DNA from 4 places in the Streptosporangium brasiliense genome. Region 3 is predicted to be linked to each of the others. Evidence: riboswitches for the same ligand, from Rfam matches in the RefSeq annotation. Region 3 holds a riboswitch; each other region holds the start of a gene.

Region 1 (4,204 bases), 1.9 Mb from region 3:
CAAGTCGGTGCGCCAGCAGCCGGAGAAGGAGGCGATCGCCCGGCACGCGGCCCAGCTCGTCCGGCCCGGCACGGCCATCGCACTGTCGGCCGGGACCACGACCTGGACACTGGCCGGTTCCGTGGTCGACGTGCCCGACCTGACGGTGATCACCAACTCGATCCGGATCGCCGACGTCTTCCACCGCTCCCCCCGCCCGGACCGCACCGTCGTGCTGACCGGCGGCGTCCGCACCCCCTCCGACGCGCTGGTCGGGCCGGTGGCCGTGGCGGCGATCCGCGGGCTCCATGTGGACACCCTGTTCCTCGGCGTGCACGGGATGAGCGCCCGCGCCGGGTTCACCACGCCCAACCTGCTGGAGGCGGAGACCAATCGCGAGCTGGTCGCCTCCGCGCACCGCCTGGTGGTGCTCGCCGACCACACCAAGTGGGGGACGGTGGGGATCAGCACGATCGCCGAGCTGGCCCAGGCCCATGTGGTGATCACCGACTCCGGCCTGCCGGAGGAAGCCCGCGACGAGCTCACCGCCCAGGTGCGCGAGCTGATCATCACCGAGCCGCAGCAGGAGAGCGAGGCGCTGAGCCGATGAAGCGCACCATCACCCACCTGGCCGACGGCCGGGAACTGTTCTACTTCGACCGGCAGGACAGTGCCGACCGCGGTGCGATCGACCAGCGGGACCTGCCGCCCCGCCCCGCGGCCTCCGAGCTGCGCTACGACCCGCTCACCGAGGAGTGGATCGCGGTGGCCGGGCACCGCCAGGGCCGCACCTTCCTCCCCCCGGCGAGCGAGTGCCCGCTGTGCCCGTCGACCCCCGGCCACCTGACCGAGGTCCCCTCAGCCTCCTACGACGTGGTCGTCTTCGAGAACCGCTTCCCCTCCTTCTCCTCCCAGATCGGCGAATACCACCAGGTCGGAGGGTTGAGCGAGGTCCGTCCGGGGGCCGGGCGGTGCGAGGTGGTCTGCTTCACCTCCGATCACGACTCCTCCTTCTCCGCGCTCTCGGCCGACCAGGTCGAGCTGGTCATGGAGGCGTGGATCGACCGTACGGCGGAGCTGTCGGCGATGCCGGGCGTGGAGCAGGTGTTCTGCTTCGAGAACCGGGGGGCGGAGATCGGGATCACCCTGGCCCACCCCCACGGCCAGATCTACGCCTACCCCTACGTGACCCCGCGCACCAAGCTCTCCCTCGCCGCGGCCGGACGCCACCGGGAGCGGACCGGCCGCAACCTGTTCGCCGACGTGCTGGCCGCCGAGCGGGAGGCCGGGATCCGCGTGGTCGCCTCGAACGAGCACTGGACGGCCTTCGTCCCCGCCGCGGCGCGCTGGCCCGTGGAGGTCCACCTCTACCCGCACCGCCAGGTCCCCGACCTGGGCGCGCTGGAGCCCGCCGAGCGCGCGGCGTTCGGTCCGCTCTACACGGAGGTGCTGCGCCGCCTGGACGGGCTGTACGGCGTGGTCATGCCGTACGTCGCGGCCTGGCACCAGGCGCCGGTGAACGTCGGGCGCGACCTCTCCTATGCGCACCTGGAGCTGTTCAGCATCCGGCGGGCGCCGAACAAGCTGAAGTATCTCGCCGGGTCGGAGTCGGCCATGGGGGCTTTCGTGAACGACGTCCTTCCCGAGGAGGCGGCGCGCCTTTTGCGAGAAGTTGTCACAGGATGATCACTTATTAGTCTCAGATTGGGGTCGCGTTACCTGGGGTTTACCACTACTATCCTCACACATCGGACCTGATGTCCGAAATGCCTAATTCCGGGCGCGTCGCCCGGGAGCCGGGGAACCACCGCACTTGGGGTGAACCACTTCGGTGGAAGGGCTTCCTCCAGCCCGAACCCGTCAGCTAACCCGGTAGGCGGATGGAGAGGAGAGTCGTGGCGGCTCTATCCCCCACGTTCCGTCGCCATGCGGCCTTGACCATTTCCGTGGTTTCGGTCCTCGCGTTCACCTCCGGCACGGCGACCGCGGGCAGCGCGGCCCCCAAGCCCAAGACCGCGGGCAGCGCGGCCCCCAAACCCAAGGAGTCCCAGCTCCGCGCCGAACTGGCCGACCTGAACAAGCGGGTCGACACGCTCATCGAGACCTACGCCGCCAAGCGCGAGTCCCTCAGGAAGGCCCAGGCCGCGGAGGTGGTCGCCAAGGCGGACCTGCGCAAGGCCGAGACCGCCTACCAGGAGGCCGACAAGCAGGTCGACTCCATCGCCCAGCTCCGCTACCAGAGCAGCACCGGCGACCTGCCGTCCCTGCTGTTCTCCACCAACGTCGACATGGGCGGCGCCGCGATCATGCAGCAGCTCACCGCCCAGCAGAGCGCCTACCTGCAGGGCTTCGCCCAGAGCCGGGACCTGAAGAAACAGGCGGCGGAGAAGGCGGCCGGGCTCACCGAGCAGATCGGCCAGGAGGCCGCGGCGGTGGCCACCCAGCGCAAGGAGGCCGAGAAGCTGATCGACGCCATCGAGAAGAAACTCGACGCGCTCGTCCCCACGGGCTCCGGCCGCCGGGCCGACGGCAGTTGGGCGCCCCAACTGCCCACGGGCGCCGACAACATCACCGACCGCACCCGGATCATGCGCGAGGCCATCGAGAAGCGCTTCGCCCTGCCCTACACGGTCGGCTGCTACCGGGCCGTGAACGACGGCGGCGAACACCCGCTCGGCCGCGCCTGCGACTTCATGATGAGCACCGGCGGTTCGATGCCCTCGGCCGCCCACGTCAAGCTCGGCGACGAGATCGCCGCCTGGGCCGTCAAGAACAGGGCCAGCCTCGGCGTCAAATACGTGATCTGGCGCCAGCGCATCAACTCCGGCTCCGGCTGGCGTCCCATGTCCGACCGCGGCGGCGTCACCGCCAACCACTTCGACCACACGCACATCTCGATGTACTAGCGTCCTGCTGCCCTGTCCCGTCCCGTCCTGTCCTGTCCTGTCCTGACCTGACCTGACCTGACCTGCGCCTGCGCCTGCGCCGCTGTGGCGACGGTCCTGACGGACACGCGGCGACCTTGATGCGGGCGGCGAGCCGCAGCGCGACACTTCCGGAAGCGGGACGTCACGCGGCTTGCCGCCCCTCGGCGGAGCGAGGACGCGCTCCTGCTTGCCGCCGAGCGGCTTGACCTGCCCACGCGCGTGGACGATGCCGCGCGGGCGCAGGCCGGGGCGCCCGACTGTTCCCGGACAGCCGGCTTGTGGGCGTATCCCACACGGCGACTTGCAGCGACTTGGGGCGAGTAGTGCTCGTTGAGCACTTCCTGCGACGCCTCCATGTATCTACCTTCTTCTCTCCCAGACGCTCTGTCGGGTTGTGTCCCCGGCTGTCCTGAAGTCGCTGGACACCCCAGGCAGCCTCCCCAGAGTGCGGACGGCGCTGCTGGAGCGCACGCGCTGTCACATGGCCGGCAGCGCCGCCCGGACAGGCTTTCCGGCGGTCCCAGTGGCCTCCAGTCGGTTTCCAGTGCGTGCCGCGACAATCGGCCCCTGATCGATCGGCCTTGGCGGAGCTGCTTGAGGGGTGCGTGGTGAGGGGGACCCAAGCCGGTTGCACGGCCGCGGAGCGCAGCCATCCGTGCCCGGCACGGCGGATCGGCTCCCTGTCAGAGATCGCCCCGATGAAGGGATGAAGGATGGACAGGTTGTTCCGGAGAAAGATCCACGGACTCGCGGCTGTACTGCTGATCCCGCTGCTCCTGGTGTCCACGGCCACTGTCGTGCATGCCGGTGCGCGGGCAGCGCCGTCCGCCCAGGCGGCGCCGCCCGACGGAAAGGGGACGGAGCGGGAGAAGCGGAGGGAGAAGGCGGAGGAGAAGCGGAAGGGGTCACCGGACGGCCTGGTGGACCTGCACATCACCGCCGCGCCACCCGAGGGGTTCAAGCGGCCCGCCCGAGTGCGCAAGCTCGTCGAGGGCAGAGCCCCGTCCCTGACCCTCGCATCGGCTCCGTACGGCGAGCTGGAGAGGGTCGAGCACCAGCCGGGGTGGGGAAACCAGGTGAAAGTCGTCGGCTGGGCCATGGACGACGCCTCGGCCACCGCGCCCAGCCAGGTGCTGGTCTACAACAGGACATCGTCCTGGTGGACCACCGCTGACGCCTATCGGCCCGATGTCGCACATTGGGGGACAGGCGACCGCCATGGCTTCGACCTGATGGTGCCGATCGCCAATCCTGGACGGAACACCGTCTGCGTGACGCTCTATGATCACACGGCCACC
Region 2 (4,204 bases), on a different contig from region 3:
TTCACCGTGTCGAAGGAGGTCTTGATGGCCGGGTTGCTCTCGATGACGAGCTGATTGCTCTTGTCGAAGTAGGAGACGTTGCCGTTCTTTGGCGCCTCCTGCGACAGGATCACGTTGTAGAGGGTGTTGGGGCCGTCGAGGAACTTGGGGTCGCCCTTGCCGGGGTTGGCGGCCTGGAACTTCTTGCCGACCTCCATGAAGGCGTTCCAGTCCGGCCAGAGCTTGCCGACCTCCTCGCGGTCGGTGGGCAGCCCGGCCTTCTTGAACAGATCCGTGCGGTAGCACATGGTCATGCCGCCGATGTCGGTGCCGAGGGCGAACAGCTTGTTGTCGGCGTTGATGCCGTTGTCCCACTTCGCCGCGGGGAAGTCGGCCTTGCGGCTGTCCAGCCCGTACTGGGCCAGGTCGGTGAAGAACTGCGGGCGGGCCTTCATGAGGCCCATGGCGCCCTCGTCCAGGGCGATGATGTCGGCCGCGCCGCTGCCGGCCTGCAGGCGCTGGAGCAGCTGGGGCAGGTAGACGTCCTCGAAGCGGTCCGTCAGGTTCTGGTACTTGACCTGGATGTTCGGGTGCGCGGCGTTCCACGTCTCCACGGCCTTGTCGTAGCCGAAGTTCTCGCCGCCGCCGAAGGTGTGCACGGTGATGGTCACCGGCTCGGCGGCCGGCGCGGAGCTGCCGCCGCCGGCCGCGGGCTTGGCGGGCTCACTCGAACCGCAGGAAGTGATCGCCAGGGCGGTGGCCGCCATGACCGCGACCGCGGCGAGCTTGCCCTGCCGCTTGTTGTTCAACATTCCGGACCCCTCTCAGGTGGTCGCCCGAATCGGTGGGAGGTGACATCGCGGACCGGTCCCCGACAAACGCGGCCGGCGACGGGGTGTTTCCTCAATGTACTTTGGGAGCGCTCCCACGAAGAGTGGACGATAGGCGGCCGGGACGTCAATATGCCGAAACTCAACCGTTACATCTGGCCTGCTCAGGGCGGATGTACAGGGGCATAGCTCACAAACTCCCCAGATAGCTGTTTGGGAGCGCTCCCATCAAACGGTGACATACTGGGACATTCCGCACAGGAGGCCGCCTCGCCGGCGGGGTGGGGACGCCGGAAGGGGCCCGGCTCGAATGAGCCGGGCCCCTTCCCGTGGCTGTGAACCCGTGGCCGTGAAACGGCCTGCGCGTCTGTCGATCAGCCGCTGTAGACCGGGTAGCCGTAGCCGACGACCTGGGACTTGGGCCGGACGCGCTGCTCGACCTTGCCGTTGCCGGTGTTGCCCTCGATCGTGCTGATCGTGCCGTCGCCGTTGTCCTTCTTCACGAAGCCGACGTGGTCGATCCCGCTGATGCGCTTGCCGCCGTTCCAGTCGAAGTAGACGACGGCGCCGGGCTTGGCGACGGTGCCCCAGTGCTTGTTGTCCTTGAACCACTGGGCGTGGGCGACGGTGTAGGCGTCCCAGCCCATGGTGGGCCGGATGCCGGCCTGCTCGCCGACCCAGGAGACGAACATCGCGCACCAGGGGGCGTTGGCGTAGGCCCGCACGTTGCCGCCGTCACGGGCGACGGTCTCCTTGGCGCGGACGGAGGAGACGTACCAGGACTGGAACTTCGTCCCGCCGCCCTGGGCGTTCTCCGAGACGCCGACCTGCTTGGCGGCGATGTTCAGGACCTGCGCGGCGGTGACCTTCGGCAGGCGCTCGGCCTGGACCTGGAGGGGGGTCCTGGAAGTCTTGGCGGTCTTGGAGACCTCGACCGGAGGGGCGGCGACGGGGGCCTGCCCGGGGGTGTCCGCCAGAGCGGCGGGGACTGCTACGACGGTGCCACCCAGGGCGATGGAGGCGCCCAGAACGATGCGGGCCAGGTGACGGGTCTTGGGGGTGAGGCGGTTCTTGGCCATGCGGGGGTGTGACTCCTTGCTTCGCTTCTCATGCCGCCTACCGGGTTAGCTGACGGGTTCGGGCTGGGAAGTGCCCTACGGCGCGCAGGCGCCGATTCACCCCAAGAACGTGGTTCCCCGGTTCCGCGAGACTCGCGGATTCGGCGGCCGTGCTCACCGGCGGAGTGATCCGTTCCGATGGAGCACGGTCGGGCAATGTGATGGCAACGTGTAGGCCTTGGTTGACCTAGGCGTTCACCAGGAATGAGTAGAAGCTACGTGAACCGGACAAACGATTACAAGTGGGGCACATTGCCTTGACTTGGGAATACGTCCGATTCGAGGGGGAAGACTTGGTCCCCCTCAAGATCGCCCGGCCCGCGACCGCCGACCGGCGCGGAGCCGGAAACGCCTGTGTGGCAGGGGTTCGCGGGCGGCGGCGCCGCCGGAGGGCCGCCGTGCCGCCCCCGCTCCGTCCCAGGGCTTCACCATCATCGTAGATCTTTTAAAAGAAGGCCGCTTTACCTGCGAAAACACCCTTTTCGATCATTGTTTCGGGCCAGTCCAGGCATGGATCAGCGGCATCAGCACCCGGTCGACCGTCTCCTCGACGAAGTTCTCGTCCAGTGGCTTGCCGGTGATGAGCAGCCGGTGCCAGACCAGGGCCTCGGTGACCGTCCTTATCTCGCCGGGATCGACCGGTCCCGGCAGCTCGCCCCGCTCGCGGGCGCGGTCGAGCAGCGGGGTGGTGCCGGTGATGTCGGGCCGCGGCACGTGCTCGCGCAGGGCGGCCGCCAGGGCGGGGGTGGTGAGCAGGGCGGGCACCAGCCCGAAGACCAGGCTGTGCTGCTGCTCCAGGATCCGGCAGAACCCGGCCACCACCGCCACGAGGTCACCGCGCATCGATCCGGTGTCGGGCGGCGGCGCGACGTCGATCTTCAGATGGTTGCAGACCAGGTCCACCACCAGGGCCTCCTTGCCCGGCCAGCGGCGGTAGATCGTGGCCTTGCTCGCGCTGGCCCGTCTGGCGATCTGGTCGACGGACATGCGGTCGAACCCGACCTCGGAGAGCAGTTCCGCGGTCGCGTCGAGAATCGCCCGCTCTCGCCTGGGGTCGAGACGCAAGGTGCCTCCGGTGGGTCACGAGTGCTGTGTGATCGCCTTGAATCGTACGCCCGTGAGCTCCTCCGACGTCTCCCACAACCGCCCGGCCACGCTCTCGTCCAGCGCCTTGGGCGAGGGGGTCAGCGGCCGCGGGCCGGGGCCGACGAACAGGCCTCCGGTCACCTCGGGAGAGGTGGCGGCGTAAAGGGAGGGGACCGCCCCCTTGTCCGGAGACTGGATCGCCAGCCGCACGAGAGCGTTGACCGGCCTGGTGAGCACGCCCAGCTTCATGATGCCGGTGGCCGTCGCGCCGGGGTGGGCGGCCACGCTGAGCAGCCGTCCCCCCGCCCGGCGCTGCAGCTCCAGCGTGAACATCAGGTTGGCCAGCTTCGACCTGCCGTAGGCCGTGAAGCGCCCGTAGTGGCGTTCGAGCCCCAGGTCGTCGAAGTCGATCCGGCCCAGGCTGTGCGCGTCGCTGGATACCGTGACGACCCGGGCGCCGGGCCGGGCCAGCAGGTGCGGCAGCAGCAGCCCGGTCAGGGCGAAGTGTCCCAGGTGATTGGTGCCGAACTGCATCTCGAAGCCGTCGGCGGTGGTCTGCCGGGGGATCATGCCGACCCCCGCGTTGTTGACCAGTATGTCGAGGGACCCGTCGAAGGCGGCGGCGAACGCCCGCACCGAGCCCAGGTCGGCCAGGTCCAGCCGCCTCAGCTCGACCCGCGCGCCCGGCGCCTGTGACCGGACCGTCTCCGCCGCGGCCTCACCTCTGGCGAGGTCGCGGACGGTCATGACGACCCGGGCGCCGTGCCTGGCCAGTCGCGCCGCGGTCGGCAGCCCGATGCCGCCGCCGGCCCCGGTGACCACGGCGGTGGAGCCGGTCAGGTCGGGGATGTCGTCGGGAGTCCACATGTTCGCTCCTCCGGGGTGCGGTTGAGTGTACGAAACGGTTCCGTACACCACGGTAGATCTCTCTCCGCGGAGTGCGCAAGTGGGCATATTCAGGTGTTCACCCGCAGTTCCCGGCCATGTAAGACATCCGGGTTAGGTTGAGGCCGTCGTGAACGGGTCATCACCCGGCGTGGAGCACGGTCGAGACCACGCGCGGGAGCAGGGTTCGGCCATTGCCTGGGTGGAGTCCCCGCTGCAGATGCTCTGCGCCGTGGAGGCCCACCACGCCGGGCTGCTCGGCGCGCGTGCCCGGGTGGTGCCCCGCGCCGGGCTGCGACCGCTCGT
Region 3 (4,204 bases):
CTGCTGCTGCCCGTAGGACTGCTCCTGGGTGGGCTGGCCGTAGGCGCCGGTCACCGGCTGCTGACCGTAACCCTGCTGCTGACCGTAGCCCTGCTGCTGACCGTAACCGGGCTGGGTCTGCCCCGGACCGGTATGCGGCTGTGAGGCATCCGATCGATATCCCACAATTGTCACGTCGGGATCATGTTCGCCAGGGGCTCGACCCGCATTGTGCTGTCCGTACTCCGGCTGTCCCGACGGTGTGCGATCGCGGTCGGGATCATCCTGATACGGCGGCTGTCCGGTGCTCACCGCGTCACCTCACTACTTCGACGGCGCATGTGGCCATATGTGAGGCTCACATGCTTGCTGCAGCACAAGGTATCGAGATAGGTATCAACAGTCATCTTTCTGATCGGTAACCGTCAAGGTCACGTCAGCCCTGATCGCGCGTCAGATGGAGCAGCATCCGGGTGTTTCCCAAGGTGTTCGGCTTGACGTGCTCAAGATCGAGGAACTCGGCGACACCCTCGTCATATGAGGCGAGAAGTTCGGCGTAGACCTCCGGGGAGACGGGCGTGCCCTGAATCTCGCGGAAACCGTGCCGGGCGAAGAACTCGACCTCGAAGGTGAGGCAGAAGACCCTGCGGAGCCCGAGTCCGCCGGCGGTGCGGATCAGCTCGGAGACGATCTTGTGACCGATGCCCAGCCCCCGGCAGGCGGGGTCGACGGCGAGGGTGCGGATCTCGGCGAGGTCCTCCCAGAGGACGTGGAGCGCCCCGCAGCCCACGACCGCGCCGGCCCGCTCGGCCACCCAGAATTCCTGGATGTCCTCGTACAGGGTGACCGTGGCCTTCTCCAGGAGGCGCGGGCCGGCTCCTCCGTAGGTGTCGACGAGCCGCCGGATGGCGCGCACGTCCGGCGTGCGGGCACGCCGTACCGTGACCGCGGCCGCGTCCGGAGCGGCCTCCGACCGGCCCAGCGGCCCCTGCCCCGCGTCCACGCCCGCGGCGTCGGCCTCCGGCCGCCCCACGGTCCCGGCGCCGTCCGCGGCCGGGGTGGAGGAATGCTGCGCAACCTGCTCCATGACCGATCAGCGTACGTCCTCGGCGCGCTCGAATTACGGCTCACCCTTAACTCGTGACCCGTAGCCACCAGATGACCCTCAGTAGTTGATTCATGACGCTGGGCTGAAGGTGTGAACGGAGGAGCGGAACTCGCCTTTCACATGGTCATGGAGCTGCGGAGACCTCCGACCGAGCCGCCCCGGCGCCTCATAGAACCAGCTTGGAGCGCATGTCGATCATGAAGTCGCGTGATCTTCTCGTGACATTTCAGTTGTGAAAGCTCTACCGAGTTTGTAGTTCTGGTTGAGCATGAACCTCCAATTGCACTAATGTCCGTGCTCGATGTCAGCGATGTTAAAGCGCTGAACCGCCGAATCCCCGGACCCGGGGAACCGGGGACCCACCCTTTAGTCCCCCGGGGTGAATCCGAGGTGGCACCAGCACCCTCGGTAGGGCTGCCTCCGGCCCGAACCCGTCAGCTAACCCGGTAGGCGGCCGAGAGAGGAGCCTGTTGGTGAAGCGCACGCGTGACCGTGGGAGAGAGCGCGCGGGCAGACATGCCCGCCGTCGAGAACACGCCTCACGTGGACTCACCCGCCGCATGACGGTCATCGGACTGGCGTTCGCCTCCCTGACCCTCGGCACCCCTCTGGTCTCGGCCACCGCCGACCCGCAGCCCGGTCTCCAGGAGCTCGCCAAACAGGTCGAGAAGCTGCACACCGAGATCGAAACGCTCACCGAGCAGTACAACGGCGGGCGGGTCAAGCTCAAGCAGGCGCAGCGCGCCGCCGCGAGCGCCAAGAAGACCCTCGCCGTCAGCGAGTCCGAGCTGGCGGCCCGGCGCACCAAGGCCAGCCTCCTGGCGCAGAGCAACTACATGTCGGGGGGCCTGGGCTCGACCCTCGCCTTCACCCAGTCCGCCGACCCCGACACCTTCCTCGACCTGGCGACCACGAGCTACGCCCTCCAGCAGCAGCAGAACGAGGAGGTCGCCCAGGTCGCCCAGGCGATCAAGGCCGCCGAGCGGGCGCAGGCCGGCGCCAAGGCCCGCACCGCCGAGGTCAAGGACCTCCTGTCCGACATCGGCGCCAAGCGCACCAAGATCGAGCGGCTCGTCACCAGGGTCGAGAGCGACCTCTTCAGCGAGGTGCGCAGCCGGGCCAAGACCACCCGGGGCAACCGGGTGAAGATCAGCGTGCCGGTCGTCGGCAGCGGCAAGGCCGCCGAAGCCGCCCGCTGGGCACTCAGCCAGCAGCTCAAGCCGTATGTCTGGGGCGCCGAGGGGCCCAACTCCTTCGACTGCTCCGGCCTGGTCATGTGGGCCTACCAGAAGGTCGGCATCAGCCTGCCGCACTACACCGGCGACCAGTGGACCGCGGGCACCCACATCTCCAAGGAGCAGCTCCGCCCGGGCGACCTGGTCTTCTTCTACAGCGACCTGCACCACGTCGGGATCTACATCGGCGCCGGCCTGATGGTCCACGCCCCCCAGACCGGTGACGTCATCCACATCGCCTCGATCGAGAACCGGCCCTTCGCCGGAGGCGTCCGGGTCGCGGACTGAGCCGCCGGGCCTGAGGCCGCGGCGGCCGGGGTCTCTGGGATCCCTTGCCGAGGCCGGATCCCTGACCTAGGCCGGATCCCTGACTGGGGCCGCGGCCGCGATCCCCTTGCCGAGGTCACGGGTCGGGCTGCGGGCTGCGGGCCGTGGGTTCCTGCCGAGGCCGCGGGCCGGGCGGCGGGCCGACCCTCCGCAGGAGCTAGATCAGACGGCGGCGGGCGGCCCAGGCCACGGCCTCGATCGCCGTGGCGACACCGATACGGTCGCAGATCCCACGGAGTCTGCGCCGGACGGTCCGGCCACTGATGTCGAGACGACGCCCCACCCGGTCCACGGTGACGCCCTTGGCAAGTTCTGCCAGGAGCACGAGATCTTCGTCACTTAGACCGATCTCGCCCATGCCCAGGAGGCTTTCGCCGCGACGGGAATCCACTTCGGGATATGCCATCTAGAGTCGCTCCCCCCGCACTGAACTCAGGCGTGAGTATGTTGGAATCAAGGCCGCCCGTCAGGAACGGTAAACGCCTTGTTCAAAGGTCGTCAAGCTCCGATCTCCATAGGGGCGACGGACGCTATTGACATAGCGTCCGCTACGTGAAGTACTCATGATATGTCAGTGCCTTTGCGGTTAAGTCGCAGCCAAGCCAAGGCGCGCACCCGCAAGCGCCTGCTGACCGCCGCGGGCGAAGTCTTCGCAGAACAAGGTTTCGCCGGGGCCTCGGTCGACGAGATCGCCTCCAGGGCGGGCCACACGGTCGGTGCCGTCTACTCACATTTCACCGGAAAAGATGACCTCTTCCTCGCACTCTTCGACGAGCACGCCGCCCACCCCCTTGACGGCGTCGGGGAAATCCCCTCCCAATGTGAGGACGACGAGACCGCCTTTGCGGCATTCGGCGACTATCTGGCCGGGGTGGCCGATCGACACACGGCCTGGAGCACGCTGGAAATGGAGTTTCTGCGCTATGCGCTGACCCGGCCGGAATTACTCGACCGTCTGGCCGCCCGCTGGTGGGCCCCCCGTACGGCTGTCGCCCGCCTGGTGGCCCCGCGCTGCGCGGCACACGACCCGGCCGCCGTGGCGACCGCGATCATCGGGCTCTTCGAAGGGCTCGTCACGCAACGCCGCGTCGACCGCGCCGCGGTGCCGTCCGAGCTGTTCGCCGAGGCGCTGCGCTGGCTCATGGCCGGGCTGGCCCGCACTCCCGGAAGAGCGAGGGCGGACACACCGTGAGAGCGGCCGTGAGAGCCCAGGAGCCGACTGCGGTGAGGTCCAGGTGCCAGGCGGTGAAAACCCGGAAGCCGGCGGCGGTGAACGGCTGAGAGCCGGCGAACGTGAGAACCGGCGAACGTGGAAGCCGGCGAACGTGAGGACCGGGAGCTGAGAGCCCGGGAGCCGGGACTCCTCGCGACGGCGCCGGGCCGGGCCGACCGAGCCGGGCCCGGCGGGCGAGAGCCGGAGCCGGGGTCCGGTGGGCGAGACCCGAGGCCCGGCGTACGAGACCCAGAGCCCAGTGCGAGACCCGAGCCCGGCGTACGAAATCGGGACCCGCGTGCGAGACCTGGGACCCGCGTACGAGACCCAGGACCGGCGGCG
Region 4 (4,204 bases), on a different contig from region 3:
CACGTCACCGGCCTTGGCGTGGCCCAGCTCGTGCGCGACCACCAGCTCGACCTCGTCCGCGGGGGCCCGCAGCAGCGTGTCGTAGACCACGATCCTGCGGGTCGCGCCGAACCCGGAGACGTAGGCGTTGAGCGCGGTGGTCCGCCGGGAGGCGTCGGCGACGAGGACGTCCTCGACGGGCACGCCGTCGCGGTCGGCCATGGCGAGCAGGTCGTCGCGGAGCTGTCCGGCGGGCATCGGCGTGAAGTCGTTGAAGACCGGCTCGATCAGCACCGGGTAGGTGAAGGAGGCGGCCACGGTCAGCACGAACGCGCCGACGGCCGCGGGGATCCACCAGCGCCGGTAGCGGCGCGCCAGCGCCACCACCGCGAGCACCATGATCGCGCTCAGCCCGGCCTGGATGCCGATGTTCTTGAGCCGGTCGGCCGTCCAGTCCGGCCAGTGCTGGGTGGACAGGCCGAACTCGCGCAGGTAGGTCTCCGACCACATGCCCAGTGGCCAGCGCAGGATCTGCGTCGCCGCCGACAGCGCGAGGACGCCGAGCAGCACCCGCAGCCACCACGGCCCCCGCAGCCGGCCCAGCAGCCGCGCGCCCAGCGGGGTGGCCACCAGAAGCCCGGCCACCACCAGGGTCAGGCCCAGCGACAGGTAGGCGGGCGCGCTGAGCACGGCGTCGAAGGCCTCGGAGCGGGCGATCTGGTCGGGGGTGAAGTCCCGGGCCGGGTCCGGGGCGACGGGCGGGGCCGCGGCGGGCAGGGCCCGCCAGGGCGTGGTCAGCGCCACGATCGCCAGCGTGGCCACGCCGAGGGCGGCCAGCGCCCACCCGGCCGCCCGGACCCCCGGGCGCGCCTCCGTCACGACCGTCGTCATGCCAGTTCCCTCCGGAGGTGGTCACGCCAGGCGGCGGTGAGCTCCGCCCGCGACAGGCCCAGTGCGCTGCCGACATCGCTACCGTAGAGCCTCACCAGCGCCTTCTCGCCGAAGCGCTCCGCGATGTAGCGGCAGGCGAGCCAGGCCTCCTCGTAGGACTGCGCCAGCCGCGGCGCGCCGGGGGCGAAGTCGGCGGCCTCCGGCAGCCGGGCGGGCAGGGTGCCCGCGCGCACCTCCTCGGCCAGCTCCGCGGCGGCCTCGCGGACCCCGATCCCGGCGTCGCGGTATCCCACGTAGTCGGCGAACCCCTCCGACAGCCACGCCGGCACCCGGCCGCCCCTGGTCGCGCCGGTGGCCACGTGCGTGAGCTCGTGGGCGATCACCACGTCCCGGCCGACCTCGCTGAGCTCCGCGTAGCCCGACGGCAGGACGATCACCCGGTCGGCGGTGGCCATCGCGGCCAGGCCGCCGGTGCTCCCGGCGCCCGCGAGCGCCGCCGCCTCGGCGTCGGTGGCGGGAAAGAGGATCACCGGCCGGACCGGCCCCCAGATCCGCCCGACGGCGCGGCCGGCGCGGTCGGCCCGCGACGCCAGGTCGCGGAGGTCGGCCCGGGGGACGTGGTGGCCGATCACGACGGAGTGCTCGCCGCGGACCATGGTGGCGGAGCCGGGCCAGGGGTCGCGCGTCCGCTGCGGGAGCGGTCCCGCTCCGGCGGTCAGGCCGGCGCCCATCAGCGCCAGCATCCCGGTGAGCACGGCGCGGCGCCCTCTCGGGGCGGACATATGAGTCGATGCTACTCGACGGACACGGAGCGGCCCGTCCATCCACTCGACGGACATGGAGCGGCCCCGTCCATCCACCGGGGATGGGCGGGGCCGATTCCCTCCGTCAGCCGCCGGGGCGGACCGCTCCGGCGAAGGAGGACTTGTAGTACCCCTTCAGCCGCACGGTCCGGACCGTCTTGCCGCTGCTCGGCGAGTGGACCATCTTGCCCTTGCCGACATACATGCCCACGTGGCCCTTGCCGTAGAAGAACAGCAGGTCACCGGGGCGCAGGCTGCGCCACGAGACCTTCTTCCTGACGGCGCGGTACTGGCTGTGCGTGATCCGGGGGAGGGAGACGCCGGCCTTGCGCCACGCGTACTGGACGAGCCCGGAGCAGTCGAACGCGCCGGGACCGGAGGCTCCCCACCGGTACGGATCGCCGATCTGCTTCGTGGCCGCCGAGACGGCCTTGGCCGCCTTCGCCTTCTGTCGTGCGACCTTGCTCGTGCCGGCCTTCCTGGTCCTGCCCGTCCCGGCCTTGGCGGCCTTCGCGGTGCTTTTGACCTGGATGACATGCACGTTGTCCGTCTCCGCCTGTGCCGCCGCGGAGCCCAGCGCGACCGCTCCGGAGGAGGCGGTCAGGGTGAGTGCGACACCGCCGAGGGAAAGGCGGGCAAGGCGCGACAGACGAGGGTTACGCAGGGTGGTAGACAGGATTTCTCCTTGGGACTTCCACTGATGCCTACCGGGTTAGCTGACGGATTCGGGCGGGGAAGTCGCCCTACGGCATGACATATGCCGATTCACCCCTGGCCATACCTTGAGGGCCCTTGGGTCCCCGGTTCCATGCCTCCTGGCTGCACGGATTCGGCAGGCCGCCGCGGGTGGGGTCCGACCCCTCAGGGGAGCGGCGGCCAGTTGGATTCTTTAGCGGAATGCCGGCTTCCGGGCAGGCATCCATCGCGGTGACATGGCGTGCCACCGCGACGCCAGAAGGTACTCCGATCCCCAAATTTCAGCAAAGCAATGCAAAGGAAATGGAGATCGATAAGAACTTCCGAAGTTCCGTAATCCCTGCGTGATAGGCGGTTCTCTTATCCCGTTATGACTCTCGTCACATTCTCCTGAGCATCATGTGAAGATCGTCTTTTCTGTAACATCAGTCACACTTATTGCGATCTTCGATCCCCGTCGGCGGAGCGGGTCGCCAGGCCAGGACTCGCAGGCGTTGTCCGCCTCCGCGGTGATCGCCGCCAGGCGGCTCCGGTCGGCGTCGGCGTCGGCGTCGAAGACCCCCTCCTCGCCGTAGCGGGCGGTGAACGTGCCCGCGCCGTCGACTCGCCGCTCCTCCAGCACCCTGCCGGTGCCCGGGTCGTGGGAGAGCACGGCCGGGGGCGGGGCCCGCCCCACGCCCCCGGGCCGGGTAGTCCCGGCGGTCCGGCCCGCCGTGTCGTAGGCCGTGGCGGTGGTGGCCGCCAGACCTCCCGGGTCCCGGGCGGCCGCGCGAGGCATCGACGCCTCCGCTGAACGCGGACGCCTCTCACGAGAGCCGCGGCGAGGGGCGTCCGGCGGACCTGAGGCAGGGCCGTACGCCTGGCCCGGAGCGGCCGGCTGCTCCAAGCGCCTGGCTGTCAGGGGCGGCCGGACACTCCGGGAGACCGGCGGTCGGGGCGGACGGACGCTCCAGGAGAGGCCATCAGGGACGGACAGCCATCGCAGGCGCCCGGCGGTCAAGAACAAGCGCAGGCGCCCGGCGGGCAAGAACAGCGGGCGGCTGCTCCGGGAGACCGGCCGTCAGGGGCGGACGGCCCCGACCAGGCGGCGGCCGTAGGCCGACAGGGGGACGACCTTGACGACGTCTCCGGTCTGCGGGGCGTGGACGATCCGGCCGTTGCCGGCGTAGATGCTCACGTGGCCCAGGCCCTCGCTGAAGATGAGGTCTCCGGCCTGGAGCTCGCTCAGTGAGACCTTGCGGCTCGCGCCCCAGCTCCACTGCTCCCAGGTCGTGCGGGGGAGGCTGACGCCGCCGCTGCGCCAGGACGCCTGGACGAGGCCGGAGCAGTCCCAGCCGCCCGGACCCGTGCCTCCGTACTGGTACGGCTTGCCGATCTGGGCGAAGGCGAAGTCCAGGGCGGCCCGGGCGTTGCCCGAGGCCGGGCCCTTGTACTGGATCCCGGTGCTGTTGGGGTTGCCGGTCTTGAAGGTGCCGAGCTCGCGCAGCAGCTTGGTCTGGGCCCTGACCATCTTCTCGACCTTGGCCTTCTCCGCGGCCAGCTCGTCGCGTGTCGCGTCGGCCTCGCCCAGGGCGACCTTGGCCTTGTCGCGGTTGTCGCGCAGCGCCTTGTTGGCCTCGTCGAAGGCCTCCAGGGAGCGGGCGCGGGCGGCGGACATCTGCTCGGCCCTGGCCAGGCCGCCCAGCAGCAGCCCGGGGTCGGGCTGGCTCATCAGACCCTGCCAGCCGGTCACACCGGCGAGCTGGTAGCTGCTGACGGCCATCGTGACCAGCTCCTGGCGGAGCCCGGCGACCTTGGCGTTCTGACGCGTGAGATCGGTGTTGAGCGTCTCGTAC

What was found. A riboswitch is a leader RNA that binds a small molecule or an ion and turns the genes downstream of it on or off. The one in region 3 is predicted to bind cyclic di-AMP.
Region 1: another riboswitch for cyclic di-AMP. It lies ahead of J2S55_RS26840 (coiled-coil domain-containing protein); the one in region 3 lies ahead of J2S55_RS18185 (C40 family peptidase).
Region 2: another riboswitch for cyclic di-AMP. It lies ahead of J2S55_RS07530 (CHAP domain-containing protein); the one in region 3 lies ahead of J2S55_RS18185 (C40 family peptidase).
Region 4: another riboswitch for cyclic di-AMP. It lies ahead of J2S55_RS04850 (C40 family peptidase); the one in region 3 lies ahead of J2S55_RS18185 (C40 family peptidase).

The regions. Positions count from the first base shown of each region.
Region 1 covers NZ_JAUSRB010000002.1:3,948,621-3,952,824, reverse strand. Annotated here, with positions in the region: gene J2S55_RS26850 (DeoR/GlpR family DNA-binding transcription regulator) at 1-589, shown strand, start outside; gene galT (galactose-1-phosphate uridylyltransferase) at 586-1,665, shown strand; cyclic di-AMP (ydaO/yuaA leader) riboswitch at 1,737-1,872, shown strand; gene J2S55_RS26840 (coiled-coil domain-containing protein) at 1,914-2,885, shown strand; gene J2S55_RS26835 (fibronectin type III domain-containing protein) at 3,620-4,204, shown strand, end outside.
Region 2 covers NZ_JAUSRB010000001.1:1,690,092-1,694,295, forward strand. Annotated here, with positions in the region: gene J2S55_RS07525 (ABC transporter substrate-binding protein) at 1-791, opposite strand, end outside; gene J2S55_RS07530 (CHAP domain-containing protein) at 1,184-1,888, opposite strand; cyclic di-AMP (ydaO/yuaA leader) riboswitch at 1,909-2,044, opposite strand; gene J2S55_RS07535 (TetR/AcrR family transcriptional regulator) at 2,414-2,992, opposite strand; gene J2S55_RS07540 (oxidoreductase) at 3,008-3,880, opposite strand; gene J2S55_RS07545 (hypothetical protein) at 4,050-4,204, shown strand, end outside.
Region 3 covers NZ_JAUSRB010000002.1:2,032,488-2,036,691, reverse strand. Annotated here, with positions in the region: gene J2S55_RS18195 (RDD family protein) at 1-174, opposite strand, end outside; gene J2S55_RS18190 (amino-acid N-acetyltransferase) at 416-1,066, opposite strand; cyclic di-AMP (ydaO/yuaA leader) riboswitch at 1,405-1,555, shown strand; gene J2S55_RS18185 (C40 family peptidase) at 1,648-2,610, shown strand; gene J2S55_RS18180 (LuxR C-terminal-related transcriptional regulator) at 2,807-3,007, opposite strand; gene J2S55_RS18175 (TetR/AcrR family transcriptional regulator) at 3,224-3,841, shown strand.
Region 4 covers NZ_JAUSRB010000001.1:1,091,977-1,096,180, reverse strand. Annotated here, with positions in the region: gene J2S55_RS04860 (M48 family metallopeptidase) at 1-870, opposite strand, end outside; gene J2S55_RS04855 (hypothetical protein) at 867-1,652, opposite strand; gene J2S55_RS04850 (C40 family peptidase) at 1,759-2,214, opposite strand; cyclic di-AMP (ydaO/yuaA leader) riboswitch at 2,360-2,518, opposite strand; gene J2S55_RS04845 (hypothetical protein) at 2,767-3,147, opposite strand; gene J2S55_RS04840 (C40 family peptidase) at 3,430-4,204, opposite strand, start outside.